Regions from separate parts of the Sedimenticola sp. genome, predicted to be linked through region 1. Evidence: predicted binding sites of a transcription regulator. Region 1 holds the regulator's gene; each other region holds the start of a gene.
The links. The regulator FliA, encoded in region 1, starts transcription of late flagellar genes. The targets are predictions, from matches to a motif close to GCTAAAGTTNNNNNNNNNNCNGCCGATA.

Region 1 (10,222 bases):
CCCTACCTCGCCGCCTTCCAGCGCATTCCCTCCCAGGATTGCGCCAAAGGCGATAATGACACCGACTATGCTCAGATAATCCACATCACACCGCCTTGATCAGATTGGGGCCGATATCCGCCAGGGCTAGTACACGATCGGATAGCCCTGCCTTTTCTACCGCCTGAGGCATTCCGTATACCACACAGCTCTCCTCGCTTTGCGACCAAATAGTCGAACCTCCCTCCTTGAGTGCACGTGCCGCCTGTTTTCCATCCGCCCCCATTCCGGTCAAAATAATGGCCAACACTTCACGTGGCATCAAACGGGCGGCTGATCCGAAACTCACATCCACACATGGACGATAGGTCTGATCCGAAGTGCTCTCCTTGATTCTGATGACAGCCCCCTCTCCGCGGCGTTCCAGAATCATCTGTTTGCCACCCGGCGCAAGAAAGGCGTGTCCCGGACGCAGCAGATCACCATCAACCGCCTCTTTGACGCTAACGGCACACTGGGTATCGAGCCGCTCCGCATAGGCCGGGGTAAAACTGGCCGGCATATGCACAACAATGATTATCGGCAAGGGGAAATCGCTGGGCAGTGCAGCGAGCAACGTTTGAATAGCCACCGGCCCACCCGTGGATGCCCCAATAGCCACCAGTTTGTAACTTCCGCGATGGACCGGAGCAACTGCCCTGGGCTCGACAGGCTTGACGGACGGTTGGGGTCGTATAATGGTACCGAGCCGACGCGTGACGCCGCGCGTTCCGATTGCCAACACCCGCCGGACCAGCAGTTTCGATGCTTCTTGACCCGTTGAACTATCGAACTGCTTGGGCAGGAAATCCACCGCACCCGCTTCTAGCGCATCCAGCGTCGCCTTGGCCCCTTCGTGGGTTAATGACGAAAACATCAGGATCGGCGTCGGATTTTCCGCCACAATACGTTTTACCGCACTGATGCCATCGAGTACCGGCATCTCCACGTCCATGGTGATCACATCCGGCTTCAGCCGCCGGGCTTCCCGTATTGCGCTCTGTCCATCACCGGCAAAACCGACCACTTCTATCGCCGGATCCGTGCCCAGAATAGAGGCTATCCTTCTGCGGAAGAAGGCCGAATCATCAACGATCAGTACACGCACCCGGGAGGCAATCATGGGTGCGCATCTCGCTGATTACCTGGAGTTGGCAGGAGACGATTAAAACTTACCGCAACCACCTCTCGCGAATTGGATTGGCGATCAGCGACGGGCATATTTTCTCATCAGCCCCGGGATATCAAGGATCAGGGCTATATTACCGTCACCCGTAATCGTCGCCCCTGCCATGCCGTCCAAGCCCTGCAACAGAGCGCCTAGAGGTTTAATAACCACCTCTTCCTGGCCGATCAGATGATCCACCACCAATCCGACCTGGGTATTGCCCACCGTCACGACGACAACGTGACCGACCGATTCACGGTTCTCCCGCGAACTGTTCGGCACCAACCACTTATGCAGGTAGAAAAGCGGTAACGCCCGCTCACGAACCATGATGGTTAACTGTCCATCCACTACATTGGTACGGCGCAGATCCAAATTAAATATTTCCACCACACTCGCCAACGGCAAGGCAAACGGCTGCGTACCTAAAACCACCATCAAGGTTGGTAGAATGGCCAGTGTCAGCGGCAGTTTAATGGTGATCAAACTCCCTTTTCCGTACTCGGAGTCAATCTCAACCTGGCCATTCATCTGGGCGATGCGGGTCTTCACCACGTCCATGCCGACCCCGCGTCCCGAAACATCGGAGATCTCTGTCTTGGTCGAGAACCCGGCCGCGAATATCAGGTTATAGCAATCTTTATCATCCAGACGCGCCGCGGCCTCTTCATCCATCATGCCCTTCTCAACCGCCTTGCGACGCAGCACATCGGGATCCATGCCTTTACCGTCATCAGCGATCGTCAGCAGGATATGGTCGCCAGCCTGAGCCGCTGAAAGTACCACCTTGCCTTTACGGGGCTTGCCGGCCGCTTCCCGCTCATCCGGACTTTCGATGCCATGATCCACCGCGTTACGCACCAGGTGCACCATGGGATCGGAGAGCGCCTCGACCAGATTTTTATCCAGGTCGGTCTCTTCACCGTGCAGTTCAAGATCGATCTCCTTCTTGAGACTGCGTGCCAAATCCCTCACCACCCGGGGAAAACGGCCAAATACCTTTTTCACCGGTTGCATGCGGGTCTTCATCACCGAGTTCTGCAGATCCGAAGTCACCACATCCAGATTGGCTACCGCCGTGGCTACCTCTTCGTCTCCAAGCTTGGCCTTGAGCGTTTCCAGACGATTGCGCACCAACACCAGTTCGCCGACCATATTCATGATCTCATCCAACCTGGCGGTATCAACACGGATAGTGGTTTCTGCCGTAGCCGGAGGGGCCTTGCGGGCTTGTCCGGCGTCGTTTTTTTCTGGGGCCTTTGCTTTTTCAGGGGCAGATCGCTGTATAGTCGGCTTCGGCTTTTCCGACGGTTTTGAGGCCGGTTTAGCTGGCTTGGCGGCAGCACTTGACTTGGCGCTCGGAGCTTCCGCCACGCCATTGATCGCGCCGAACTGACCCTTGCCATGCAATTCATCGAGCAGGGCGTCGAACTCTTCTTCCGTTATCTCATCGGAGTCTGCCGTCGCGGCAGCGGCGACCTGGGGGACAGGCGATTTGGCCCTGGCGGCGGCCGCCTTCTCTTCAGCCGCCGTCGGCACCCCCTTAAACTGCCCCTTTCCATGCAATTGATCCAGGAGGTTTTCAAACTCTTCCTCAGTGATGTCATCACCGCCAGCGGGAGCCGCCTCAGTTACCGGCTCCGCTTTCACCGGGTCGGCTTGAGCGGGAACGCCGCCGTGCTTGCCGGTTCCGTGAAGCTGGTCCAGCAGCTTTTCAAACTCCTCTTCGGTAATATCATCGCCGCCAAGCGCCGGGTCGACAGGCGATCCTGCTGCCTCAACCACCTGGGCAGGTTCGGGGTCTGATTCGGGTTCGGGCTCAGATTCGGCTGCGGATGTAACAGTAGGAACCTCATCCGCTACTTCACTTTCAGGAACAGCCAATTGGTGGAGCGTTTCAATCAATACCGGGTCAGCGTCATCCGGCTCTTCACCCGATTGCACCTTGGCAAACATCTCATTAACAACGTCGAGCACCTGGAGCACGGCGTCCATCAGGACCGCATCTACCCGACGCTGCCCCTGGCGCAAAAGATTAAATACGTCCTCTGCGCGGTGGCAAACCGTTACCAGCGGGTCAATACTCAGAAAACCTGCGCCGCCCTTGATGGTATGGAAGCCACGAAAAACCGCATTCAAGAGATCATAATCGTCGGGGCGTTGTTCTAGATCCACCAACTGTTCATTCAGTTGCTCAAGGATTTCCCCGGCCTCAACCAGGAAGTCCTGCAGGATCTCGTCATCCATATCAATGGCCATGCTTCGACACCTCTAAAAGCCCAAACTGGATAGCAGGTCATCCACATCATCCTGTCCATTGACCGTATTGCCCTGATCAATGCCGGGAATAACGGGTCCTTCCAGTTTCTTTGCATCTTTTTGTTTTTCTGGCAATTTTGAGCCGGATATCCGAACCAGCTGTACCAGCTTGTCTTCAACATCGTGTACCAGGGTGATCACTTGCCGGATAATTTGTCCGGTCAGGTCCTGGAAGTCCTGAGCCATCAACACATCGGTCAAATGACTATGCAACTGCTTCGACCTTTCCGTTGTCAAGGTCAGAAAACTACCCAAATCCTTACTCAACTCCCGAAAATCATCGACCGACAGCTCCCGATTGCAGAAGCGTTCCCATTGCGCTGAAATTGCCAGTGCCTTTTTGCCCAGGTCATCCGCCAGCGGTAACCCTGCTTCTACGGCTCCCAAGGTTTTATTGGCGGATTTTTCAGTCATGCTGATTACGTAGGTCAATCGTTCACTGGCATCCGGAATATCTATTTGTGCCATCTCATTGATGCGGGGATCCAACAGAAACTCATTGATCGCCTCATGCAGCTCCCGTGTGAGCCGCCCTACCTCAACAAACAGTTTGCTCTCAACACCTTCCGAGAGCATGGCGCTAATATGCGTCGCCTCTTCCTCGTTGCCTGCCTCAAGCTGTTCAACCAGTTGTCTTGCCAGCATCAGACGTTCATCACTATCCATACAGTTCTCCAGACGGATTTGTCATGCTGACGCTTAGCTGCCTACACGTTCAAAAATCTTGCTTATCTTCTCTTCCAGAGTTACGGCGGTGAACGGTTTCACCACATATCCATTGACACCTGCCTGTGCCGCCTCAATGATCTGTTCGCGCTTTGACTCAGCCGTTACCATCAACACCGGCAATTTCACCAGATTCGGATCCGCACGCACCGCCTTCAGCAGATCAATACCGGTCATACCCGGCATATTCCAGTCCGTTACCAGGAAATCAAAGTTACCTGACTGCAACATGGGCAAAGCGGTATTACCATCGTCTGCTTCCTGAGTGTTGGTAAACCCCAGGTCCCGAAGCAGATTCTTAATAATCCGTCGCATTGTGGAAAAATCGTCCACAATGAGAATCTTCATGTTTTTATTCAAGGCAACCTCCAAACTCGATGCCGTTATGCGTTTTCATAAACCGATCAGAACTCATCTGTATCGGATAACCAATCTGCCAGGCGGGCGCGTAGTCGCAACGTCGCCTGGCTATGTATCTGGCACACCCTGGACTCACTGACGCCAAGAACCTGGCCAATCTCTCTCAAGTTCATCTCTTCGTCGTAATAGAGTGCGATAACCAATCTCTCTCTTTCCGGCAAACCGGCGATAGCCTCTGCCAGGGCCTTCTTAAAGGCGTCTTTCTGCATGCCGTCAAACAGCCCCGCCGACTCGCTGTCGTTGCCGTCGTAGGGGAGCTCGCCCACCGCCTGCAGCTCTTCAATACTAAAGATCCGGCAGCCCGCCGCATCCTGCAGAATGCGATGATACTGAACTAAATTCATATCCAGTATCTCTGCCACTTCTACATCCCGTGCATCCCGCCCCTGTTCATTCTCTATGGATCGCATGGCATCCGCGACCATTCTGGCTTTCCGATGTACTGACCGGGGAGTCCAATCGCTACGCCGAATCTCATCCAGCATGGCTCCCCGTATGCGAATCCCTGCATAAGTTTCGAAGCTGGCCCCCTGGCTGGGATCGTAATTTCTGCTTGCCTCAAGCAAACCGATCATCCCTGCCTGTATCAGATCATCCGCCTGAACATTGGGTGGCAGACGGTTCATCAGATGATAAGCAATACGCTTGACCAGTGGCGCATGCCGGTTCACCAAGGTGTCGGCATCCATCTCCTGAATCGCGGTATAGCTCGCTAATCCGTTCACCGGCCTATCTCCCCGCTCTGACTTGTGTATTGAATCAGCCGTTCCACGAAGAACTGCAGGTGCCCGCTAGCACCGTCCGGTACAGGCCAGTTATCGGCCTTTTGCGCCAGATTCTTGAATATTTTTGCGATATGGCTACGCGGGTTGGCTTGAACCACGGGTTTTTGTGATTTCACGGCCTTTCTGAGATTTTCGTCGTAAGGAATGCTGCCCATGTAGGTAAGCATAACATCCAGGTACTGGTCTGTGACACGGCACATCTTGTTATAAAGATTGCGCCCCTCTTCAGCCGTGCGGGTCATGTTCGCCAGAATACGGAACCGATCCAGCCCATACTCCCTGTTGAGCAGCTTGATCATGGCGTAAGCATCCGTGATTGATGCCGGTTCATCGCAAACCACCACGATTAACTCCTGCGCCGCTCGACTAAAGCTGACCACAGTATCGGAGATACCCGCCGCCGTGTCGATAATCAACACATCCAGATCGCCGCCCACATCACTGAAGGCGCGGATCAGACCGGCATGCTCAGCGGCACTCAATTCGGCCATCTGCTGCACACCCGATGCCCCGGGCACCACCCGAATGCCGGCCGGCCCCTGCAATACGACCTCTTCCAGAGAGCGTTCACCACTTAACACATGGGACAGGTCGTACTGCGGATGCAGACCCAATACCACATCGATATTGGCGAGCCCAAGGTCGGCATCGAGCAACATCACTCGACGCCCCATCTCCGCCATGGCAACGGCCAGGTTTACCGAAATATTGGTCTTACCGACTCCGCCTTTACCTCCCGTGACCGCGATTACCCGTACCGGTGTAGGCTGTACCATGCGTCTTAATCCTGCTGCTTGATCAGTTATTGGGTCAACCATGAGCATTTGCTCTCGCACCTCCGAGCGCCAGGGCCAGGTATTCGTCGGAATACTCCGCGCCCCCATTGCTACATGCCACGGCCTTGCTGACCAGCGTATGCGAACGAGCCAAATGGAGGTCTTCGGGTACCTTCTGACCGTCAGCAAAAAAGGCCAAGGGTAGCGCCTTGTGTATCAACGCTGAAAGCGCACCACCCAGTGAACCGGCCTCATCCACTTTCGTCAAAATACAGGCCTCGGGTTTGGCCGCACCAAACGCGCTGATCGCCTGTTCCATGGAGGAGTAATCGGTGGCGGCAGAGAGGGTCAGGAAGCTGCGCACACCCTGACCGGCCACATCCAGCAGTGCCAGCTGTTCACTCAGCCTGACGTCACGCTGGCTCATACCGGCCGTATCGATCAATATCAACCGTTTACCGGTCAATCCGTTCAGCGCCACAGCCAACTCTTCGCGAGTGCCAGCTGATCGTACCGGGACATCCAGGATCCTGGCATAGGTATTTAACTGCTCCTGGGCGCCGATGCGGTAATTGTCTGTGGAGATCAACGCCACTTGACGGGTGCCGTAACGCAGGGCAAAACGGGCGGCCAGCTTAGCCACTGTCGTGGTCTTGCCCACACCGGTAGGACCAATTAGCGCAAACACTCCGCCCTGTTCCAGCAGATCATCACCGACGGTTTGGATCTGGTTGGCAAGATAATAGAGTGCCTTTCTCCAAGCCTGGTCAGCTGTCTCTACGTCGGTGACGCTTTCAACCAGCTCACCGCAGATATCGGGACTGATGGAGAGTCCCATCAGTTTGCGGAAAAGGTCACGCGTCTCCGGCTTGTGGTGTCCCATCTCCCGCCAGCTTAATCCGGAAAGCTCATTTTCCATCATACGACGAAGTGCCCGCATCTCCTGACGCATTTCAACCAGGACCGGATCCTGACTCCACTCCACCTTGGGAATTACCTGCTCCTTCAATGCAGCCACAGAAGCTACAGGTGGGGTGGATGCGGCAGCGGGAGCACTTTTCCGCTCCTGGCGGGTCGATTTGACCGGCTCCAGCGTGGGTTTCGTATGGATTTCCGGCGAGGGGATAAAGGCGGCGGCATCATAATCAATAGCCGCCACCAGCTCGACACCACCATCGACCTTTTTGTTGGAGAGAATGACCGCATCGGAGCCCAGCGCCTCGCGAACCTGTCGCAATGCCTGCCTGATATCCGATGCAAAAAAGCGTTTAATCTTCATACCTAGCTTTCCCTGCAGCCAGCTACACGATCAAACGGCTCTTTAACTCGCCATTTTCAAATGATCGACCGTTTAGCGATGGCTGCCTTATGTGTCTGCATTGGGCCTGCCCACCGTGGCAACCACTTTGATCTTGCGGTTGTCCGGTATTTCGTTATACGAGAGTACGCTCATGCCCGGCACGCTGTGCTTGACGAAACGCGCCATCCACATGCGAATGGGCGCCGCGACCAGAAGAATACTCTCTTGTCCTGCTGTTTCCTGTTGGCTGGCGGTTTCGACCAGCGCTTTCTGTAACTGTTCGGCCAGACCGGGTTCGAACCCGACGCCCCCCTCTTGGGTAGGCTGAATCGTTTGCTGCAATATCTGTTCCAATCCAGGATCCAACACCACAACAGGAATTTCTTCAACAGGACCAACAAGTTGCTGAACAATCGAACGAGAGAGTGCGACCCGGGTTTTGGCGGTCAGAGCGCCGAGGTCTTGACTCTGGGTACCGTATTCCGCCAATGTTTCGGCAATCGTGCGGATATCGCGGATCGGCACGCCCTCCGAAAGCAGGTTCTGCAGTATCTTCAGCAGTTGCCCCAATGTCAGAACCGACGGCACCAGATCTTCCACCAATTTCGGCGCACTGCGGCCAAGCACTTCCATCAACTGCTGCACCTCTTCATGCCCAATCAACTCATGGGCATGCGACTGCAATATCTCACTCAGGTGGGTCGCCACAACCGTGCTGGCATCGACGACGGTATAACCCAGGGTCTGTGCCTGATCCCGCTGTGAGGCGTCGATCCAGACCGCTTCCAGACCAAAGGCCGGATCGGTGGTGGTTACGCCCTGCAACGTCCCGAACACTCTGCCCGGATTAATCGCCAGTTCCCGGTCCGGGTAGATCTCGGCTTCACCGATGGTGACGCCGTTTAGCGATATACGGTATCCACCGGGGCTGAGGTCTAGGTTATCCCGAATATGTACCGGCTGGATCAGAAAGCCCAACTCCTGGGATAACTTCTTGCGCACGCCCTTGATACGGTTCATCAACTGCCCGCCTTGATTCTTGTCCACTAACGGGATGAGGCGGTATCCCACCTCCAGACCGATAATGTCGACCGGCTGTACATCTTCCCAGGTTAGCTCTTTCTGTTCGGGTAATGGCGGTGGCTCCGGCATGGTCTCCACCGTCGCCGCCACTTGCTCGCGTTGCTGACGCTGCACTATCCACCAGGCACCGCCTCCTGCCAGCGCAGCCAGGGTCAGAAAAGCAAAATTTGGCATACCGGGGATAATACCCATCAGACCCAATACCACCGCGGTAATGGTCAGCGCTTTGGGATTGGTGAACAGTTGGGTGATGATCTGCCCACCCATGTCCTCTTTTGAGGAGGCCACCCGGGTAACAATGATGGCCGCCGAAGTGGAGAGCAGCAGCGACGGAATCTGCGCCACCAGTCCGTCACCGATCGTCAGCAACGCATAAAAACGCAGCGCCGTCGACAGATCCAAGTCATGCTGCAGCATGCCAATGGAGAGGCCACCCAGGATATTAATAAACAGGATCAGGATACCGGCCACGGCATCGCCACGGACAAACTTACTGGCACCGTCCATCGCGCCGTAAAAATCGGCCTCTTGGGCCACCTCTTCACGTCGCGCCCTGGCCTCATCCTGATCGATCAACCCCGCATTGAGATCGGCATCGATAGCCATCTGCTTGCCCGGCATGGCGTCCAAAGTGAAACGGGCACTGACTTCCGAAACACGCCCCGCACCCTTGGTGACCACCACGAAGTTGATAATCACCAGGATGGCAAACACCACCAAGCCTACTGCGTAGTTGCCGCCGATCACAAAGGCGCCAAACGCCTCGATCACCTTACCGGCGGCATCCCCACCCTGGTGCCCTTCCAGCAACACCACGCGGGTCGAGGCGACATTGAGCGCCAGACGTAACAGGGTCGCCACCAGCAGGAGACTGGGAAATACGCTGAATTCAAGCGGTCGGAGGGTGTACACCACCACCATGACAACAATCAGCGACAGGGCGATATTGAAGGTAAAGAAGATATCCAGTGCCAGCGGAGGTAACGGGATGACCACCATCACCAGCAGCATCACCAGGACCAGCGGTGCGCCCAGCCCCCGAGCACCGGAAGCCTTCACATTGTTGAGGATCGCTGTCGCATCCATTATTCAGACTCCAGATAGATCTACTCAGGTACCTTTAACTCGTCAGGTATCTGCAATTCATCAGGTTCAGACGGCCGTTTACCCTGACCCGGCACATAGGCCTTGAGCTGGAAAACGTAGGCCAGTATCTTGGCCACCGCGAGATAGAGGCCGGCCGGGATCGGCTCGCCCAGTTCGGTATGGAAATAGATAGCCCGTGCCAGTGACGGCGACTCGATAATTGGCACTTCATGCTCCGTACCCACACGGCGAATATTGGCCGCCACCAACTCCGTACCTTTGGCCACCACAATCGGCGCATTCATGCGCAGTTGGTTGTAGCGCAAAGCCACCGCATAGTGGGTCGGATTGGTCACAATCACATCCGCCTTCGGGACCTCTTCCATCATCCGTTGGTTCGCCATTTCGCGCTGCAACTGACGTATCCGCCCACGCACTTCCGGCCGACCCTCGGTATCCTTCATCTCCTCCCTGATCTCCTGACGGGTCATTTTCAGCTGTCGTTTGTGATCCCAAATCTGAAATGGGACATCCACCGCGG
Region 2 (10,222 bases), on a different contig from region 1:
GTGCAGCTTGTGTGATGATTTGTCATAGTAGGGTGTGGCGGCCCAGCCGATCAGCTCGATGGATTCATAGCCTTGTCTGATACGCGCCTTATTCTCTTCCCGGGTTGATTCCTGCATCTGTTGCAACAGTTCTTGGTAGTCGATATTGTCCGCATCCTCATCGGAGACATAGCCATCCTCTTCGTAGCTGATGGTTACGGCCCAGGAGTCGCCATCAAAGGGTGACGAAGCCGAGGGCAGGAGCATGCCGAGTGTCTCCTTGCCGGCGCCGGGTGGGTTGTTCCACACATCCACCAGAATTTTTTCTGCATCGTCGGGATTTAAATAATAGAAATCGTCAGGGACCTGTAGGCTAGCCACTTTGTTGGGGAGTTGGATATTTCCCTGCTTTCTGTCCAACGATTGCCAGAGATTCTTTGCCCAACTCAGATATTGTTCCTGCTCTGCCGACAGTGTCTCTTCCTTACTGAAAGCGGTACCGGTGAATAAAATCAACAGACAGGAAAGGGCGATGGTGATGGCTCGCATGGGTCACTCCTTGACGAGGTCGGGATTGATGGGATGGGGATAGATTCTGCTTTATTCTCTGTTACCCATCCAGATTGTTTAACTGTACGGTGGTATGGCCGCGGTAATGGCGGTTGCACCTACTTGTCTCAGGTTATCAAAGATCGCTTGTTTAAAATAGGGTATTTATCCGTCAGCTTTCCCGAGGGCGGCGCTTCTGTTTTCTTGCCGCACGTTTGGCGGCTTTTTCGGCTTGAATGCGAGCGGTCTCTGCGTATTCCCGCTCCATCATTTCCGGTGTCTCCAGCGTAATGCGGCCCAGGTGGCCGGCGCGCAGTTCGGTAAGCAGCAGCTTGCTGGCCTTTTCCATGTCAATCTGGCCACCGCCACGCAGGCAGCCGCGCTTTCTGCCAATCTGTTCCAGCAGCTCTTGTTCGGTCTCCGGAAGCGGCTCGAGTCGGTAGCGGTTTTTCAAGTTGTCGGGATAGGCGGCGAGCAGATATTCGGCGGCAAAATGGGCAACGTCATCATTTTGCATGGCGGTCTCCTTGATGGCGCCGGTAGCGGCAAGCCGATAGCCGCTGTTGCGATTCTCGATATTAGGCCAAAGTACCCCCGGGGTATCTGAAAGGGTGATGCCATCACCCAGGTTGATACGCTGCTGTGCCTTGGTGATGGCCGGTTCGTTGCCGGTCTTGGCGATGATACGGTTTGCCAGGATATTGATCAGGGTGGATTTTCCGACATTCGGGATGCCCACAATCATGGCATGAATCCCCTTCAGACTCTTTGCCTTGGCCGGAAACAGGCGTCGGCAGAGTTCCGGGATCTGCTTCAGGGTGGTTGGCTGTTGGCAACTGATGGCCAGGCTTTTCACACCCTGTTCCTGCTCCAGATAGTGTTGCCAGCGTTCCGTCTGAACCGGATCAGCCAGGTCGCTCTTGTTCAGTACCTTGATGCAGGGTTTATCGCCGCGCAGGGTGGAGAGCATCGGATTGGTGCTGCTGGATGGGATGCGTGCGTCCAGGACCTCGATGATGACATCGACATGGGGCAGCGTCTCTCTGATCTGCTTGCTGGCCTTGTGCATGTGGCCCGGATACCACTGAATCTGCATGTTGGTTACCTGTTGCCGTGAGTGCGAACTTTTTCAGACACGCTTTGGCGGGGCAGTATACCGGAGTTTGGCAGCGAAGGTGGATGGTCCATTGGCTGGGCGGGATTAAGCGGGGTGATGTGGGAGCGTCATTCGGGGCTAGGGCATCGACCGCCGCCACAGGCTCTAGCCCCACTTTGTGGGGCGATTGCTAACAAAACCTGACACTTCGATGCGCCGGTTTTCTCCGTCAATCAATCGCGCTCCAACAGTCGTTCCGGAGTGAAGCCGAGAATAAATGCACCCCAGTGCTTGCCGTTGATATAGAGCGGCAACGACAGGTCGTTCAAGACTTCGCCGGTGTCGCGAATATAGGTTTGTAGCAGGAACGGTTCGGTATTGGCCGCACGGCGGACTTCGGCACGGTTGTTGTTGTAGATCTTAAGGTGGCGGCTGTTAGGGTTATCGATTTCGAAGTTGCCGGTCATCGGTTTGGAAAGGTGGCTGTGATGTGCCGGCAGGTATCCGTTTTTATCTACCGGTACCGCATAAATGAATTCCGGTCGCGCCTTGATATAACTATCGATCATCGGCTGTATGATCTTTTCGTAAGCCGATACGTAAGGCACTGTATATTTCTGTGGGTTGGTATTTGGGACAGGTTGGTAGTTGGTGTCAAACAGGTTGACGCCGCTGCCGGCCAACTCATTGAGCGCCTGCTGGATCTGGTTGGCCCAGTCCCGGGCGGTCAGGATCATGTTCTCGAATCCGCCGCGACCGATGATGAAGCGTGACAGCAGCTCCTGGGTTTGCTCGGTAGCGACTTCCAGCTCATCGGAATAGGTCTGCGATTCATCCATGTCGGCCTTGATGCTCTTACTCAGCTCGGCGATTTCACTGACGTTGCGATGGGACTCCTTGTTGGTAATGGAGAGTTCTTCGATAGCGGCGCTGATCTCGATGAGCTGGGAGTTGACAGAATCGAAATCGCTGACCATCTTGCGGAATTGGGAAGCGGTGTCGCCGATCACCGTCTGGGTATTGCTGGTGTAGCTCTGGATCTCCTGGGTGCCCTTTTTGGTGCTCTCCACCAGTTGCGACATTTCACTGATATTTTTACTGATTTCGCCGGTAGCACTGTTGACCTTGTGTGACAGGTTACGGACTTCATCCGCCACCACGGCAAACCCGCGTCCATTTTCACCGGCCCGTGCCGCTTCGATGGCGGCGTTCAGCGCCAGCAGGTTGGTCTGGTCGGAGAACTCTTGCACCATGGTGAGTATGGTGCGGATATTTTCCGAATTTTTGCTTAGCAGGTTGACGGTGTCATTGAATCCGTCCAGCAATTTGCCGACAGCCGCTACTTGCTCCGTCACGGTATTCAGGCGCTCCGATGAGGCATTGGCCTCTTCGAGGTTGGCGCTATTCTGTTCTGAGATGGTGTTGGTGTGACGGGCTATTTCATCGATGGCACGGGTCGCTTCGCTGCTGGATTGGAAGACCTGGGTCGCGTTCACTTCCTGCTGATCCACCCGGGCATGGGCGGAGTGGATCATCTTGTCCAACTTGGTGGAGCCCAGTGCGACACTGACGGTACGACGTCGGGTTTTGTCGATAATATTGCGCAGATTTTCGGCAAACTGGTTGTAGCTGTTTGCCATCTCGGCAATTTCATCCTGTGTGGTGATCGGCAGGGTGGCCGATATATCGCCGTCCTTTTCAGTGATGCCGCGCAGGATATCGGTAATACCCTGTATCGGGTGCAGAAACAGGTGACGCATATAGAACATGATGCCGATGGAGGCGATCACACTCAGTAGGGTGACGGCGCCAATCATCATCAGGTGGTTATCGAGTTGCAACATGAGCTGTTTGGTGGTGGCGGCATCCGGCGTTCCACGCTCGAGCAGGGATCGGCTGCTTTGAATGTGGCTGTACACCAACCCGGCTGTGAGGAGTTGAAACAGCAGCAGGAACCCCACATTACCGACGATCTTACGGGTGAGTGTGAAGAAAAAACTCTTTTCGATCTGGGTATATAGGCTCATGGTTTGTCTCTGACTTGTTATAGTAATTCGGTTCTTTCCTAGTCCTGGCCCCGCATTGCTAAACAGCTTCCTTAACAAGAGGCCGTCCGTATACGCTTCCCGCTACCGACCCTCTGCGCCTCATGTTCATTGAGGTTGTCGGGCGCATGAACTAATACTTTAATTGATGCGACCATTAAACCAATCTTTCGGTTTGGGATCGACTGATGGAATTGTCCATGAGAGTGGTGCGCCTGCTAGGGAGATTTTAGCCGGTATATCCGGCTTGATTGACTATACTTTAGACCTAAGAGGTACAGTTCTGGGAAAAAAGAAGAATGGTGGTCATCTCGGTCCCCATTGATCCGCGTGACCCAGTTGCTTGTGCACGTTAAAAAGCCCGACACAATGGCACGGCATGGCATGAATGATCCTTTCCACAGTCTCCAGCTTGATCCGGGTTCCCGCGCCCTGGGTGTGGCGCTAGGCGAGCGGGATCGCTATACCCACTATCACTCCCGTCGGGTGGCCGGTATTTCACGGCTGATCGGCTTGGCCTGCGACCTGGGGCTGGCCGAGCTTGCCGCACTGGAACTGAGCGCGTTTTTTCACGATATCGGAAAAATAGGCATCCCGGATCATATCCTGCTAAAGCCGGATGGTTTTACTGAAGAGGAGATGGCGGTGATGAAGCATCATCCCGTCAAAGGAGAGGGGATTGTCAAGGAGCTTGGGCTGGAGGACGGTGATTTGGTGGCGCGTGTGGTGCGGCACCACCATGAGCATTTTGATGGAGGGGGTTATCCGGACGGGCTTCAGGGCGAGGCGATACCGGTACTCTCCCGTATCATTTCCGTGGCTGACAGTTATGACGCCATGACCAAGACCCGCCCGTATCATGATGCCCGCCCCAAGACGGAGGCGCTGGATATCATGTTTAGCGAAGCGGGATCAAAGTTGGATCCCTATCTGGTGCACAAGATTCAACATTTGGCTGAAGTTGGGTAGCGGTATTATTGATCGCGTAGGGCGATACGGTTGCGGCCGGCCGCCTTCGCCTCATAGAGCGCTTCATCGGCCAATCGCAGCAAGGTGGTGATGGTATCCGCGGGTAAACGCTTTTCATCCGTTGTGGCGACGCCGATGGTTACGCGTAGCTGAAAGGGTTTGCCCTGTTTCGGTATCGGGTTGGTACAAACTGCCTCCTTAAGGCGTGTCGCCGTGAGCAGTGCGGTTTCTGTGTCGCAGTCGGGCAGCAGAATAACAAACTCATCCCCGCCAAAACGCGCAATGATATCGGTACGACGCAGGCCCAACCGACACACAGAGACCAGATGGCAGAGTGCGGCGTCACCAGCAGAGTGACCGTGGCTGTCGTTGATCTCCTTGAAGTGGTCGACGTCTATCATCATCAGTGCGACCGGTGAACGGTTACGCTGGGCACGGGAGAGTTCCCGTTCGGCCAGTTGGAAGAAGTGACGCCGGTTGGCGACCCCGGTAAGGGCGTCTGTCGTGGCCATCTCCTCCATCTGCGCCAGTGATTCGTTGAGCCGGTCATCTGCCCAGATAAAACGCTTTCCGACCAGGAGTCGGGCGCGGAGCTCAGCCGGACTGGCCGGTTTGGTTAAGAAATCGTGGGCTCCCTGTTCAAGCGCGTAGACCAGGGAGGCTTCATCTGTTTTGCTGGTGAGCAGAATGGTGTAGATGAGCGGACCGTCTGTTCGATTTTGCAGGTCCTGACAGATTTCTACGCCGCTCATTTTAGGCATCACCCAATCGATAATGGCGATACGTGGTGGCTCAGGTTGGTTGAGAATTTCCCAGGCGCTATCGCCGCTGTCCGCCTCTACGGTTTCGTATTCCCATCCCTGCACCATCCGGGTTAGCAGAGTGCGTGGGATGCGCTCATCGTCGGCGATGAGTACCCGCATCGGTCTGACTGTTTCCGATAAGGATTCCACGCTCATGGTGTCTGTACCGTTTGTAGTGGGGTGCCTTGCCACACCTTGTTGCGTAACGTTTGGCAGAGTCGCTCCAGGGCCGATTTGACGGAATCATGGTACATCCGGGTCTCGGACAGATCGCCCTGGCGTGCGGCTTGTTCCATACGTTGAGTTAGTTGTCGCAGTTCGATGCCCCCCACGCTGGCGGCGATGCCGGTCAGGGCATGGATCCGTTCCGCCAGTTTGTCGATGTCGCCCCTCTCCAGCGCCTGGTTAATCTCCTGCATGCGTTGTGGGGCATCCGTCAGGGCCATGTCGATGATCTCTTCGATTAAGGTGATATCACCTCCAGTGGCGGAGCGTAGGTGATCGGCATCCAGTATGGAAGCGATCTCCTGTGGTAGGTCGGACAGTCCGTGACGGACGTCGGGAGCTTTATCCGCCGGGAGATAGCGTGTCATGAGGGTGGCGACTGCGTGCCGGGTGACCGGTTTCTGCAGGTAGTCGGTCATGCCGGCATTGAGGCAACGCGCCCGATCCCCCTCCATGGCGAGAGCGGTCATAGCGACGATCGGTGTCTGTTGGTTGACGCCTTCAACGGTACGTAGCAGGCGCGTGGTCTCTAAGCCGTCCAGAATCGGCATGGTAATGTCCATAAAGATAATGTCGTAGCGCTGCTTGTCTGCCAATTGCAGAGCGACTTGACCATTTTCCGCTAAATCCACTTCGCAGCCCAAACGTTCAAGCACGGTACGCGCCACCTTTTGGTTGACTCTGTTGTCCTCGACCAGCAGCACCTGCGCATGGAAGTGCCAGGTGTGGCGTGCGATTGCCGAGGTTTTCGGTGTGGGTGGTATCAGTTTTTCGTCCACCGTTTCCAGTGGCAGTGTCAATTTGAATTGCGAGCCGCGTCCCTCGCAGCTTTCCACTTCCAGTGAGCCGCCCATCAGATCGGCCAAATGTCGGCTGATGGCGAGACCGAGCCCGGTACCGCCAAAACGGCGGGTCACGGACGCATCGGCCTGGGTAAATTTCTCAAATACCCCTTTCAGGCGGTCGGCGGGTATACCGATGCCGGTATCTTGGATGGTGCAGGTCACCGGACCGGACGGATCTGGCTGGGCGACCCGCAAGCGGATAAACCCTCGCTCGGTAAATTTCACTGCGTTGCCGACCAGGTTGGTCAATATCTGGCGTATGCGCACCGGGTCACCGCGAAAGGCGCGCGGCATATCAGTGGCGTACTCCAGGTCCAGGGATAGATTTTTCGCCTCGGCTTGCTGGTGAAAGAGCATGACCACCTGTTCGGCGATGATCTCCAGGTTGAAGGGCTGCCACTGCAGGTCGAGCTTTCCCGCTTCGATTTTGGAAAAGTCCAGCACATCCCCCAGGATTGTCAGCAAGGCACCGGCGGAGCTGTCGATGGTTTCAAGGTAGGTGCGTTGCTGGTTGGAGAGTGGTGTGTCGCTGAGTAGGTCGACCATACCGATGACGCCGTTCATCGGCGTGCGAATTTCATGCGACATATTGGCCAGGAAGTCACTTTTCGCCTGTGCTGCCGCTTCGGCATCCTCTTTGGCCTTCAGCAGCTCCCGGGTGCGTGCTTTGATGCGGTCTTCCAGGTCGGTGTTGAAGGTTTCCAATTGATGCGCATGCTCCACGAGTTCACGCTGCTTGCGCGTCAGCTCTTCGGTCATGCTGTTAAAGGTATCGGCAATTTCGCCCAGCTCATCGCTGGATTTTACCTCCGCCCTGACGCTGAGATTACCCTGCTGGATCTGATCCATGGTGGTCCTCAGGCGTCCGATGGGGTGGAGCAGCACGCGTCGAATCACCAGCATGAGGATGACGATAATCAGGATATCGAGTACCACCACCTGAATCGCTATGCTACGAACCGAGTTACCGAGGCTGGTTTGCATCTCGCTGGTGGTGAGGTAGATGCCGACACGGCCGATCTCTTTGGGGCTGGTGGTACCGCCGATGCCGGACTTGATGATCCGGGCTTCGACATACAGGTTGTCTTGCGGCGGTGGGCCTTCCAGTCGCTCGACGATTTCACCCTGCGGGGTTTTCCACAGAGACAGCCAGGGGCGAGGGAGCTCTCCTTCGGCCAATGGCGGCTCGGTGATGCTTACCCCGATGATGGGTCTTTCCCGCATGCCGGCCAAGACGATGCTGCTGCCAGCGCTGCTGTCCATATCCCAAAGCGGTACGCTCAACGCGGCAGCCAGCACCTCAGCACTGCGTTGCCCCTTTTCCAGCAGTTGAGTCTTCATTTTCATCGTCGCCCGGTCTACCTGCAGAATGGCGAAAACGGCCAATGTACAGGTGGTAACCAACACTACGATGAGAATCAGCTTATAGGCCAGGCGGGCGCGAAACCCTTTGTGTTGCTGGAGATTCATTTTGTGGCCGGTTGGTTATGGTCCCAGTGGGGATGGGATATTGAGACCACTCCCTCTTCTATCAGGTTGTCCAGGGTTTGCTGCCACAGGGTCACGACCGCTTTCGGGGTGGTTCGGGAAAAAGCAATATAAAACGCCGTCTTACGCAGCGTCAGGACGGGCTTTACCTGGTCGAGCGAGTAACCGGCTTTTTGGATTACCTGGGGTGCGTATAATGAGCCGGCGGCCCATAGCTGGATGCGGCCTGCCATTAGATTACGCACAGCGGCGTCCGGGGCGCCATGACGATACAGATTGGTAAAACCCTGTTCGGTAAGGAACTGCTCATCGGCATCGTCCTTGTAGGTACCGATACTCTCCGCTTGCCGTGCATCATCGAGTCCGTTCAGCCTGTGCCCGAAATCCTGGCGGGCATAGAGCATGCTGTGGTTCCTGCCGACCGGGCCGGCCCACTGAAACAGCGGTTCGCGTTTTTCACTTCGAACCGTGGAAAAGAGCGCCATATTGGGCATCTCCAGGGTGAGCTTATAGGCCCGGGACCAGGGCATCACCTCAATGGCCTGCGTCATGCCCAGGCGCTGCTTGATCTTGCGTATGATCTCGACAGAGAGTCCCATCAGTTTGCCGTTATCACGGTAGTTCAGAGGGGGTAAATCTTCGGTCAAGAGGTGTAGCTGGTCGAGTGCCGTATGCGTGGTCGCCGACATGGGCGTCTCAGACGGTGGGGTTTGACCGGGTAACCATCGCTCAAAGATGCGTTGAAACGTCCCGTCTCGATGCATGGCGGTCAGCGCCTTTTGCCAACGTTCGACGACTGCGTCGTCGGTCTGCTTCGAGAAAGCGATATAGAGATAGTTGGTTTTTACCACCAATACCGGTTCGATCTTTCTCGGGTCCTCGCCACTTTGCTGCACGACTTGATAGGCGGTCAGGTTGGAGTCAAGCCAAAGATCGACACGCCCTTCCAGCAGCTTGCGGGCACAGCTTACCAGTTTGGGTGAGCTGTCCAGGTTGGTGAAACCCTGTTCTTCCAGAAACTGTTCGCGAGCATCGTCTCGGTAGGTGGCAATACTGCCAACCTGGCGGGCATCATCCAGCGTCTTGAGGGTGATAGTTGAGCCGCGTTTTTTATAGAAAACGTAACTGAAGGGGGCCAGGGGGCCCACCCACTTGAATTGTGTCTCCCGCTCTTCGGTTCGGGTGGTAGAGAACAGGACGACGTTTGGTTCTTCCTGGGCGGCCCGATAGCCGCGTGCCCAGGGTAGGGACTGGATTTCATCCTGTTGCCCGGTGCGGCGCATGATTTCCCGCACCATTTCCACGGAGAGGCCAGTGAGCCGGCCATTTTCGGTGAAGTTCAGTGGTGGTAACTCTTCGGTCAGTACCCGCAGCGGTTGTGCCGGGGATTGGCCGGCTGTCAGCAACGGCAGCAGTACGGCTGTCCAGTAGAACCACTTTGGAAAACGCATAGCGCATCTCCTCGTGACGGTAACGGATGGCGTGGTGTTTGCCTGTGCCAGTGTTTCTGTACTGCAATAAAGAAATGTGACACGGTCCTCTAAGTGGGTAGCGGTTAAGTGGATCCATTCTTTAGATGATTTCTACACGGGTGGCTCGGGTTTGATGTCGATGGCCCCCACTCCGCCCGCCGTCCCGGCGGGCGGAGTGGGGGCCATCGTGAACGGAGCAGGCTTGGGATGGCACCGCTAATGGGGGTTCTGTGGTACCCTTACCACCTGCAGGATGCAGCCGGCATGCTTGGATGCTGCTTACTGTCATACCTAGCTGAATAAACTGATTATGATTGCATCGAACTTACTGGAACAGATCCCTCTTTTTTCTGATATGACCCGTCAGGAGCTGGAGCAGGTTGCCCGGCATACGGAAGAGCTGACGTGCAACAAAGGGAGTTATCTCTTTCATGAGGGCGACAAGGCGGACCATCTCTATGTGTTGTTGAGCGGGTTGGTGCAGATGACGGCCAAAGGGCCTGAAGGGCAACATACCGTGATAGAGATTCTCTATCCGGGCGATTCATTTATTCTGGCTGCGGTGATTACCCATAAACGGTTTCTGATGTCGGCGGAGGTGGTGAAAAACTCACGCGTGTTGAAGATTCCTGGCGAGGAGTTGATCGAACTGATCCGCCACGGCGGGGATTTCGGACTCACCATGATGGCCACGCTCTCTACCCAATTCCGTTCCATGGTCAGGCAGGTGAAGAATCAACGGTTGCGCACC
Region 3 (10,222 bases), on a different contig from region 1:
TTTTTGGTGGATAGTTATGTGGATGATGCCATCGGGGTGATGGGAAAGGATGCGAACGGCAAGACGGCAATGTTACGGGTGGCACTGCGACCGCTAATCCGCTTTGGTGGGGAACAACAACCGACCGCATCGCAACTGAATGCCCTGCATCATCAATCCCATGAACTCTGTTTTATAGCCAATTCCGTGAAGACAGAGGTGGTGGTCGAACCGGCCTAGTCATCGGCCAGAAACTTTCAGGGGAGTCGCGTTATGGATCTGATTCAGCAACGTACTGTCAACTGCCCGTATTGTGGTGAGCCCTTGCTGTTGTTATTGGACTGTTCCGTTCCGGAGCAGGAGTATATCGAAGATTGCCAAGTCTGCTGTCAGCCGATCACCGTTACCCTGAATTGTGATGATCCTGATGATCTCTATCTCTCGGTCAGACGCGAAGACGACTGATATTGACTGTCATCATTCGTTAACCTGGGCGTAAATCCGCCGTCATCTAGCCCGGTTACTCTGCAGCAAAACCGATGTGGAGATGACTGGTGCTAAATGTTGAACAGGTTATAACCAACCGATTCCCGGAGTTTTTTGAAACTAAACCACGGTTGTTGTCCCGGCCGTTGGTACGCTTTCTCCGCCTGTTATTTAATGAGCGTGAGATCAATCATTTTCTTGAGCGCAATGCGGGGATTACAGGACTCGATTTTATCGAGAAGGTGCTGGAGTATTTCGATCTGGATTACTCCCTGAGCAGCAAGGAGTTGGAAAATATCCCCCCCAGCGGCCGGGCGGTGATCGTTGCCAATCACCCGTTGGGTGCACTGGATGCCCTGGCGCTGATCCTGATGGTCAGTCGGGTGCGTAGCGATATCAGAGTTATTGCCAACGATCTGTTGTCATCGTTGAAACCGTTGAATGAACTACTACTGCCGGTAGATAACTTTGGCGGTGGCTCAGCGAAATCCCATATCAAGCGGATTTACGATTCCCTGCAGAAAGAGCGGGCGGTCATTGTGTTTCCCGCCGGTGAAGTGTCGCGCCTACGACCGAACGGCGTGCGGGATGTGCACTGGAAACCGGGGTTTCTGCAATTTGCCAAACGCACGGCCTCACCGATCGTCCCGGTGTATATCGACGCCAAGAACTCCCCACTGTTCTACGGCGTGTCGATGCTCTCCAAACCGCTGGCCGCCCTGTTGCTGGTGCGTGAAATGTTTCGCCAACGGCGGAATACCATCGGCTTTCATATCGGCGAAGCGATACCGATCCACACCATCAGCGAGTCCGGTATTACGCCCAAGGCTCAGGTCAAAATGTTGCGTAAGCATCTGTATCGTATCGGTCAGCGACGCAACGGTATATTCGCTACGGAAAAAAGTATCGCCCATCCGGAATCACGACAGTCACTGCGTGCCGAGTTACGTGAGGCGGAGTTGCTGGGAACGACCACCGACGATAAGCAGATCATACTTTCCGACTGGAAAACGGACTCCAGTTTCATCCGCGAGATCGGTCGGCTACGCGAGTTGAGTTTCCGCAAGGTGGGTGAGGGGACCGGACAGCGGCGGGATGTGGACAACTATGACCAATATTACCAACACCTGGTGCTCTGGGATGACACACAACTGGAAATCGCCGGGGCCTACCGGTTCGGCGATGCGGCGTCTATTGTGGATGGCCGTGGTCTGGAGGGGCTTTACAGTGCCAGTCTGTTCAAACTGGATCCGGCGTTCACGGCATTCTGCACGCAGGGGTTGGAGTTGGGTCGTAGCTTTGTCCAGCCGGCATTCTGGGGATCGCGTGCACTGGATTATCTCTGGCAAGGGTTGGGTGCTTATGTCAGACATCATCCGAATGTGCGCTACCTGTTTGGACCGGTCAGTATCAGTTCGCGCTATCCGGTTCCTGCCCGTGACATGATTGTGTATTACTTCAGCCACTACTATGGATCAAGACGGGGGTTGGCGGAGTCTTACAATCCCTATCGGATAAACCAGGGCGCGCTGGATGAGTGTAAACAGATCTTTTCGGGAGAGGATGCGAAGGGGGATTTTCAGGAGCTGAAGCATCAGTTATCCCTTTTCAATCTGACCGTTCCCACGCTCTATAAACAGTATACGGAGTTGTGTGAAGAGGGGGGCGTGCAGTTTCTGGCGTTTGGTGTCGATCCCCAGTTTGCCGATTGTGTGGATGGCCTGATTTTGGTTGATCTGGACAAGGTGAAGGCTTCCAAACGCAAGCGTTATATCGGGGAGTGATTCCCGCAGGGAAAAATGGAGAGAGTGATGGATATTGCAGATATGGCGGACAAGTTTATTGAGGATCAGGTGCTCATCTCGGTGATGCGCATCCGTGAACATAAGGTGGCCCAGGAAGCGTCGCTTTGTGGAGCGGATCGTTATTGCGTCACCTGCGATACGGCTATACCCCGAGCACGTCTGAAAGCGGTGCCGGGTAGTGTGCACTGCATTCATTGCGCATCCAAGCAGGAGCGGGAGCGGCCGGGGATGTTTACAACAGTGGAACGGCATCGCATCAACACAGAGTTGGATGATTATCTGCTGAATATCTGTTAACCCGGAGGTCCCCAAATCTTGGGCGAAGACCGGGTATCCGGAAAGAGGCAGCCGGATAACTCTTTTATTCGTTGTCATCCTGCTGAGCGGGATGACAACGGTTTATTATCTGGGTTGAGGCTGCAGCAGATAGACCTGTTCAGACATGGCCGTCACGCCCCTGTTTTGGAAGCGGGGATTGTCGGCAAGAATATCGCGGTTTAGGATGGTCTTGATTCGATAGCGGTCGGCATAGTGACGCTGCACCTCCGCTTCCTGCACCGAGAAGGGTGGACCATCCATCTCCTGTTGCGGATACGTCATCGTGACCAGCAAGGTTGGAAGTGGGGCGGGAAAGAGTGTTTGCAATGTTTCCACATAGATCGGCCGCATGGCCGGGGGCATGGCGATGAGGGCGGCACGGTCATAAATGGCGCGGCAGTTTGCCACATCATCAGCCGTTAGGGAAAAGAGGTCGCCGCAAAAAATGACCAGTTCATCACAGCTCCAGCGTTCGAGGCCATTGGCAACGGTCACTTCGGGTTGTAGCTGGTTCTCTTTAAAAAAATCGGCTACGGCAATAGGGCTGATCTCAACCCCCAACACCTTATAGCCTTGTTCCAGCAGCCAGAGCATATCGCGGCTCTTCCCGCACAGCGGCACAAATACGCTGGAGCCGTGCGCCAATTGCAGCCGTGGCCAGTACTGCTGCAGATAACTGTTCACCTCTTGCTGATGGAAACCGATCTGGTTTTGTGCCCAGCGATCATGCCAAAACTGCTTATCCATATACGTCCTCAATCTGCGTCAGCTGGCTCTGCCAGCCAGCTTTTCGGTTTCAGGTATTGCTCATACAACTGCGCCTCTTCCGATCCCGCTTCAGGTCGCCAGTCATAGCGCCACTTTACCAGTGGTGGCAGTGACATCAAGATGGATTCGGTTCTCCCTCCGCTCTGTAATCCGAACAGGGTGCCCCGATCGAAAACCAGATTGAACTCTACGTAGCGACCGCGTCGGTACAACTGAAAGTCGCGTTGCCGCTCACCGTACTCTTGCGCTTTACGGCGTTCCACAATGGGTAGGTAAGCGGGCAGGTAGTGGTCACCCACACTCCGCATAAAGCGGAAACAGTCATCAAATCCCCACTCGTTCAGGTCGTCGAAAAACAGCCCGCCGATGCCGCGGGGTTCATCCCTATGGCGCAGATAAAAGTAATCGTCACACCACTGCTTGAAGCGTTCGTAGGTGTCCGCACCGAATGGTTTGCAGGCGGCGTGCGCGGTGCGGTGCCAGTGTCGGCAATCCTCATCATTGCCGTAATAGGGGGTTAGGTCGAAGCCACCGCCAAACCACCAAATTGGGTCTTCATCTTCCCGCTCGGCAATAAAAAAGCGCACATTGGCGTGGGAGGTGGGGACGTAGGGATTCCATGGGTGGATGACCAGGGATAATCCCATCGCCTCGAATGCCCGTCCGGCCAGTTCCGGTCGATGGGCGGTGGCGGATGGCGGTAGGCTTTCACCTACTACATGAGAGAAATTGACACCTCCCTGTTCGATTATATGGCCATCGGTGATTACGCGGGTGATGCCTCCACCCCCCAAGCCGTGTCGGGCATTGCGGCTCCATTCATCGGTGTTGAAACGCGCCGCACCGTCGCACTGTTCAAAGGCATCGCAGATCTGCTGTTGCAGTTGTTGCAGATAGTGAGCGACAGCCGCTTTGTCCGGACTGTTCATGGTTTGATTCCTCGGTCTGGATGTTTGATTACATACCATTGCCAAATTTTTTGTGCAGCGCGATGCCGCTGTCACGTACCGTCTTTAGCGCTGATCCATATTGGCCGAGTAGTGCCAGCGCCCAGGCGATACGCTCTCTGAAATAACCGTCGAAGCTCGGATTGTTTTTCTCGGGATCGTCGTTGAGAACCGACTCCACATGACGCACGATAACTTGTTCCGGGATATAGCAGAGACGATTGTTTTTATAACTACTCATACGTAGCTCGGCCACCGGATAAGCTCCGCCATCACCGGCTGAGACGGTTACGATCAACGCCGGTTTGTGTCCCACTTCGTTTTTACTACAGAGTAGGAACAGGTTTTTCAATCCGGCCGGGACCTGGCCGTGCCATTCCGGCGAAACCACGACAAAGGCGTCGCTGCTGCCAAACAGGGTGCGCATCGGTTTTAAGATTTCGTTCCATTCCGGGTCATCCTCCCAGACACGCTGATCCCATAGCGGGAGAGGGTTGCCGGCCAGACTGAAGATTTCCGCACTCTCGCAATAGTCCGAATCCTGCAATACCTGCTGGATGTGCCGGGCCACCTTCATACTCTGGGACGGGGTGCGATGGCTTCCGCTGATAATGGTAACGTTCATCTCAACTTCCTGAGGCTAAAAAATGCCCACGGTGTGTGGGCGACTAATAACCGACGATAATGGTAGGATATTAAGATGTCAATCCTGTTGGTCCGCTGCCTGTCACGCGCTGTGCAAATCCTGTCAACTCCCTACCGTGACAATTACTATGCCCGACTACCGGGACATTTCTAGCAATAGACTGCTTCGAGTCTGCAGGCAGACATCAATCCGATTAGCGTTGGCCTGGATGTGGCCTGCTTGCCTGATCTTGACCCGGAAATATTAAATCCGGATGAATTAGCCGCCAGGTTTGACGACTTGTTGCCTCGATGTGGACTGAGCGGTTTGGTGAGAGATGGGCCACAAAAGCGGCGGGGTGAGCAGGCGATGTCGAAACCCCGTGAGTGCAGCCAAAACCGGTGACTACCAACCGGTTGATCATTTGCCGAGTCTGTAGTGCCACCTACTGGATGAACAGCCGGAACCGCGATGCTAGGTAGAAGTGGAGCCGGTTGAATTGGCCCAGGTTACGCCTCCGAAGCGGGTATCAACTAATGGATATCTCCAGATTACGCCGCCGCTTGCAGGCGATCTGTCCGTCCGGGAGATTTTTCCTGCCCGCCACCATCAGGGTGCGGTCGACCCATTTTCTGGCGCTGAGCCGGTAGTCGTTCAGCTGTTTTCCAGCCAGTGAGCGGATCGCTTTTTCCGCCGTTTGCTCCGGATAGACCTCGACTAAACCGTGATATTCGACGCTGCCGGTATCCATATCGAGAATTCGAATCAGGTTGCACTTGGCAACGGTGCCGCCTTTGCTGAAAGGGAGAAACCATTTGGGTTGCACGGCATCCTGAACCAGGGAGAGCAGTTCCTGGCGCTTTGCGGCAGCGGGGACATGGGGTATGAAAATTTTCATCGCATCCTTGAACGTGAGACAGCAATTTCAAGAACAATTATAAGTGACAAGCTTGTCCTAAATGGTGAATTAATCAACTATTTTGTTAATTTTCTACATTTTTTGCGATGGGGTAAAAAAGGGGGCGTTGTTAAAGACCGGTTTCACCGGTCCGCATTAATACGCGGCGCTGAGTTTCAATTCAGAAAGGATTAACTCGAACTTTTCAAATTTCGGATGAGACTCAAGGAAATGGTCGTTCTGGTAGACACGCCCGGCAGCATCCAACTGGTAGACCGGGTGGTAACCCGATTCCGCCAGGGTCTTGATTTCATCGAACAGATTGTCCAGCACCAGCGCGTTGTCACCCTGGCCGATAATCAGCACCATGTGGGGCACCCCTTGCGGCGTGTGGACATAACTGAGCCTCAGCTGATCTTCCGGGATGGATTTACGAATCGCCGGGTCCAGCATCTTGGCAATGCTGATATCCTCGCAATCGCCGGTTCGAAGCTTGACCGTCTCTGTGGGGGATTGCCAATGATCCTGCAGGCTGTCCGGTTTGTACGTAACAAACAGGTTCCATTGGCGGTTGATCTGGGCCAGTTCACTTTTGGTGAGTGTGCCGCGGCTCTTATTGACCTGGGTTTTCTGCTGTACCGTTTGGGTCTTGATTTTATGGGTGGCACAGCCGGACAAAAGGGCGGGCGCCGCCAAGCCAATCAGGAGATAACGAAACAGAGTCTTCATCAGGCAGATACCATAAATCCAAGTCCAATGTTCTGTTTAGGGGCGTTTTGCATAAAAACTTGAGCAAGGCTAGCAAACAAATAGCAATTAATCCATCTCTAAATGCCTGAGTAACTTACTGTATTATTTAGTAAAAAAGAATATAAAGATACATTGGGCGTGGGTAGGCGACAGCAGGATTTGCATCTTGATGGGCGCCCAAATAGCTATTTGGATCGGTGAAGGAAGAAGAGTAACTTGTTGATTTATAATTTTTTACAGAAACCCTGTCGGTGGGCGGATGTTAGTTTGTGTGTCCGATTGGCACAGGGTGAGAGTCAATCTTGGGTGTGAGGGTCGCCTATTGACAGGGGGGCTCCAGATCACCCATCACTTAACTGGATAAGATCGATGGAAACTTCAGAGTTTGGATTCTGGGCTATGCTGATTTTCTGGGGTAGCGCCGTGGGTGGCATTGTTTTGGCCATCAACTGGGCCCGTTTGAAGGGGCGCAACCCGGTAAAACGTGAACTGTTGGAAAAATCCCTTAAGCAGCGACTGGAAAGGGGAGATCTAAGCCGGGAAGCGTATGATCAAAAGCTGGCGGCATTGAAGGACAGCGATTAGCCGTCACGTATCGCTAAAATCGGAGAAGTGAATGAGTAACCCCATACAACCCCCCCTTCGCGGCCAGTGCCTCTGTGGTGGCGTGAAGTACCAAGTGGATGCTATCGAACCCAGGATGGCCCACTGCCATTGCTCGATGTGCAGAAAGTTTCATGGCGCGGCTTTTGCCACCTTTGGCGAAGCAAAATCAGCATCGTTTCATTGGCTGGAAGGGGAGGATCTACTTAAGAGTTATCGTGCGGAAAACGGAACAGTGCGTCGTTTCTGCGCCAATTGTGGCTCCAGCCTGACCTTTGCACCGCCCAAGGATACGGGGGAATACGTCGAATTTACCCTGGGCACCTTGGTGGATGACCCAAAGCTGACACCGGACGCCCATATCTTCGTCGGCTCCAAGGCGGGATGGGATCATATATGCGATCAATTGCCGCAATATGAGGCGGGTAGGGGGAGTCAGCAACTGGATTGAATCCGGTGCCGTATAGTTGACTAACCGTTTGGTCGGCGGTTGTAACGATTTCTATTTTCTGTCGTCGGTTTTATCCGTGCCGGCGGTGTGCTCTCTCTGTTCCCTCTCTTCCTTCCTCTGCACCGTTCCAGGCCGGCCTGTCTGCCGCTGTTGCCAGTTTTCTAGAGTTGGCACAGGGACTGCATAGTCCGGTTATCGCAGTAAATGATTGGGAGAGGACCGTGTCAGATTTCAAACGATCTTCAATGCCTGAAGTGGTGGGCGGTTTGAATCGCTTGCCCGGTTTGGAGCGGGTGTGATGAGTCAACGAGTATTGGTGATCAATGCCCGTGCCGGGCAGGCGGAGCGTCTCACTTTGGCGTTGCAGGAGAACGGTCATGTTGTGTTGGCAACCGAGCCTCTGACTGAACAGTTGGAGACGCAGGTCGAGACCCTGCAACCGGACTTGCTGGTGTTGGACGTCTATCAGCCGGATCAGTCGATGCTGGAGCAGATCAGCCAGATCAGTCGTCGTATACCGCGTCCGGTGGTGATGTTTGCCGATCAGGGCGATAGCGAAACGGCCGCTGCCGCGGTGGATGCCGGTGTGCACGCCTATGTGGTGGATGGCTTCGATGCGGCGCGCCTGGCTTCGATACTGGATGTGGCGATTGCACGGTTCAGGGTTTATCAAACTTTGCGTGATGAGCTGGATCGCACCCGTAGCTTGTTGCGGGAACGCAAAATCGTGGATCGGGCGAAAGGTCTGTTGATGAATAAACGGGGCTGGTCAGAGGAGCAAGCTTACCGCTCATTGCAGAAAATGGCGATGGATCAAAATCGTCGTCTGGTCGACGTGGCGGAGCGGGTCATTGATATGTCGGAGCTGTTTCAATGATCTGCACACTCCCTGGGCGGATTCGTCGAGCAGGCACCGGAATTGTGCAAATCGGGTGGAATAGATGGATGAAAAAAGGGATAGGGGCCGGATTTTCCAGCACTAATCGTACTTTCTTGCCCATTTGTAAAAAGTTGGCCCGCAGTTTGCTGTAGTGAGGATTAACCAGTTTGAAACGCCACGTGGGTGGTTTCAATAGACATTAAGCGGTAGGCCAACGGCGGTCTGCCACGACGGACAAAGGCGTCCATCGCAGCGGGGTTCTGTCCCGCCGTGATGGGCGCTTTTTTATTTTCTGGTCATTAGGAGAGTTAAAAGATGAAAAAGTACCCTCAACGGTATGATTCCTTGGTAAACCAATCGGCGGCATCACAGCCGGGGTATCGCCGCGCCGTGCGATCGACGCTGCTCTGTGCCGGGATTGTTGCCGGAGCTATCCTGGCTACGACAGGTAGTGCTTCGGCTGAAGTGGGCCCACCTGAAAAGGAAGATCTCAAGTTCGGCTTTATCAAGCTGACGGATATGGCGCCGTTGGCAATCGCCTATGAAAAGGGGTACTTCGAAGATGAAGGGCTCTATGTAACGCTGGAAGCGCAGGCCAACTGGAAGGTGTTGCTGGATCGGGTGATCGACGGTGAACTGGACGGGGCGCATATGCTGGCCGGGCAACCGCTTGGTGCCACCATCGGATTCGGTACCCAGGCGCATGTTATCACCGCCTTTTCCATGGACCTGAACGGCAACGGCATCACCGTTTCCAATGATATCTGGGAACAGATGAAACCCTATGTGCCGCATAAAAACGGCAAACCGGTACACCCGATCAAGGCGGACGCCCTGAAGCCGGTAGTAGAGAAATATAAGGACCAGGGCAAGCCATTCAAGATGGGCATGGTGTTCCCGGTATCAACCCATAACTATGAGTTGCGTTATTGGCTGGCGGCCGGCGGTATCAACCCCGGTTACTACGCACCGGCCAAGGGCGATACCAGCGGTACCCTGCAGGCCGATGCATTGCTGTCGGTGACGCCACCACCACAGATGCCGTCCACCATGGAAGCCGGGACTATCTACGGTTATTGCGTCGGCGAACCGTGGAACCAGCAGGCGGTGTTCAAGGGAATTGGCGTACCGGTGGTTACCGATTACGAGATCTGGAAGGATAATCCTGAAAAGGTGTTCGGTGTTTCCAAGAGCTGGGCGGATGCCAATCCCAATACCCATATCCGGGTGGTGAAGGCGATGATCCGCGCCGCCAAGTGGTTGGATGACAACAGCAACGCCAATCGCCCCGAAGCGGTAAAAATCCTTTCACAATCCAATTATGTAGGTGCCGATTATGAGGTGATCGCCAACTCTATGACCGGGACCTTTGAGTACGAGAAGGGTGATAAACGCGAGGTGCCAGACTTTAACGTCTTCTTCCGTTACAACGCTACCTATCCCTACTACTCCGATGCGATCTGGTATCTGACCCAGATGCGTCGTTGGGGACAGATCAGCGAGCAGAAGCCGGATAGCTGGTACATGGATATCGCGAAAAAGGTCTATCGACCGGATATCTACCAGATAGCGGCCAAAGAGTTGATCGCCGAAGGTAAGATCGCTGCCAGCGAGTTCCCCGACTTCTCCAAGGAAGAGGGTTTCCGCGCACCGCAGACGCATTTCATTGACGGTATCACCTATAACGGAAAACAGCCGAACGCCTATCTTGA

Region 2: a site for FliA is predicted at 3,788-3,815, ahead of ACQY5R_RS05075 (methyl-accepting chemotaxis protein). Genes of this name have one in related genera too.
Region 3: a site for FliA is predicted at 6,593-6,620, ahead of ACQY5R_RS16425 (transglutaminase-like cysteine peptidase). Genes of this name have one in related genera too.

Annotation. Positions count from the first base shown of each region.
Region 1 covers NZ_JBNKFS010000001.1:22,105-32,326, forward strand. The annotation lists gene ACQY5R_RS00135 (flagellar motor protein) at 1-84, opposite strand, end outside; gene ACQY5R_RS00140 (protein-glutamate methylesterase/protein-glutamine glutaminase) at 86-1,141, opposite strand; gene ACQY5R_RS00145 (chemotaxis protein CheA) at 1,226-3,445, opposite strand; gene ACQY5R_RS00150 (protein phosphatase CheZ) at 3,458-4,171, opposite strand; gene cheY (chemotaxis response regulator CheY) at 4,205-4,579, opposite strand; gene ACQY5R_RS00160 (RNA polymerase sigma factor FliA) at 4,636-5,376, opposite strand; gene ACQY5R_RS00165 (MinD/ParA family protein) at 5,373-6,212, opposite strand; gene flhF (flagellar biosynthesis protein FlhF) at 6,247-7,491, opposite strand; gene flhA (flagellar biosynthesis protein FlhA) at 7,579-9,681, opposite strand; gene flhB (flagellar biosynthesis protein FlhB) at 9,702-10,222, opposite strand, start outside.
Region 2 covers NZ_JBNKFS010000005.1:132,549-142,770, forward strand. The annotation lists gene ACQY5R_RS05065 (DUF2167 domain-containing protein) at 1-528, opposite strand, end outside; gene ylqF (ribosome biogenesis GTPase YlqF) at 701-1,624, opposite strand; gene ACQY5R_RS05075 (methyl-accepting chemotaxis protein) at 1,858-3,651, opposite strand; gene ACQY5R_RS05080 (HD-GYP domain-containing protein) at 4,054-4,638, shown strand; gene ACQY5R_RS05085 (GGDEF domain-containing response regulator) at 4,644-5,597, opposite strand; gene ACQY5R_RS05090 (ATP-binding protein) at 5,594-7,981, opposite strand; gene ACQY5R_RS05095 (substrate-binding periplasmic protein) at 7,978-9,450, opposite strand; gene ACQY5R_RS05100 (cyclic nucleotide-binding domain-containing protein) at 9,782-10,222, shown strand, end outside.
Region 3 covers NZ_JBNKFS010000029.1:3,402-13,623, forward strand. The annotation lists gene ACQY5R_RS16385 (OsmC family protein) at 1-219, shown strand, start outside; gene ACQY5R_RS16390 (CPXCG motif-containing cysteine-rich protein) at 253-444, shown strand; gene ACQY5R_RS16395 (GNAT family N-acyltransferase) at 534-2,249, shown strand; gene ACQY5R_RS16400 (TraR/DksA C4-type zinc finger protein) at 2,277-2,567, shown strand; gene ACQY5R_RS16405 (thiopurine S-methyltransferase) at 2,673-3,335, opposite strand; gene hemF (oxygen-dependent coproporphyrinogen oxidase) at 3,344-4,285, opposite strand; gene ACQY5R_RS16415 (NADPH-dependent FMN reductase) at 4,314-4,928, opposite strand; gene ACQY5R_RS16420 (hypothetical protein) at 5,458-5,826, opposite strand; gene ACQY5R_RS16425 (transglutaminase-like cysteine peptidase) at 5,983-6,555, opposite strand; gene ACQY5R_RS16430 (hypothetical protein) at 6,946-7,161, shown strand; gene ACQY5R_RS16435 (GFA family protein) at 7,193-7,630, shown strand; gene ACQY5R_RS16440 (ANTAR domain-containing response regulator) at 7,929-8,507, shown strand; gene ACQY5R_RS16445 (CmpA/NrtA family ABC transporter substrate-binding protein) at 8,826-10,222, shown strand, end outside.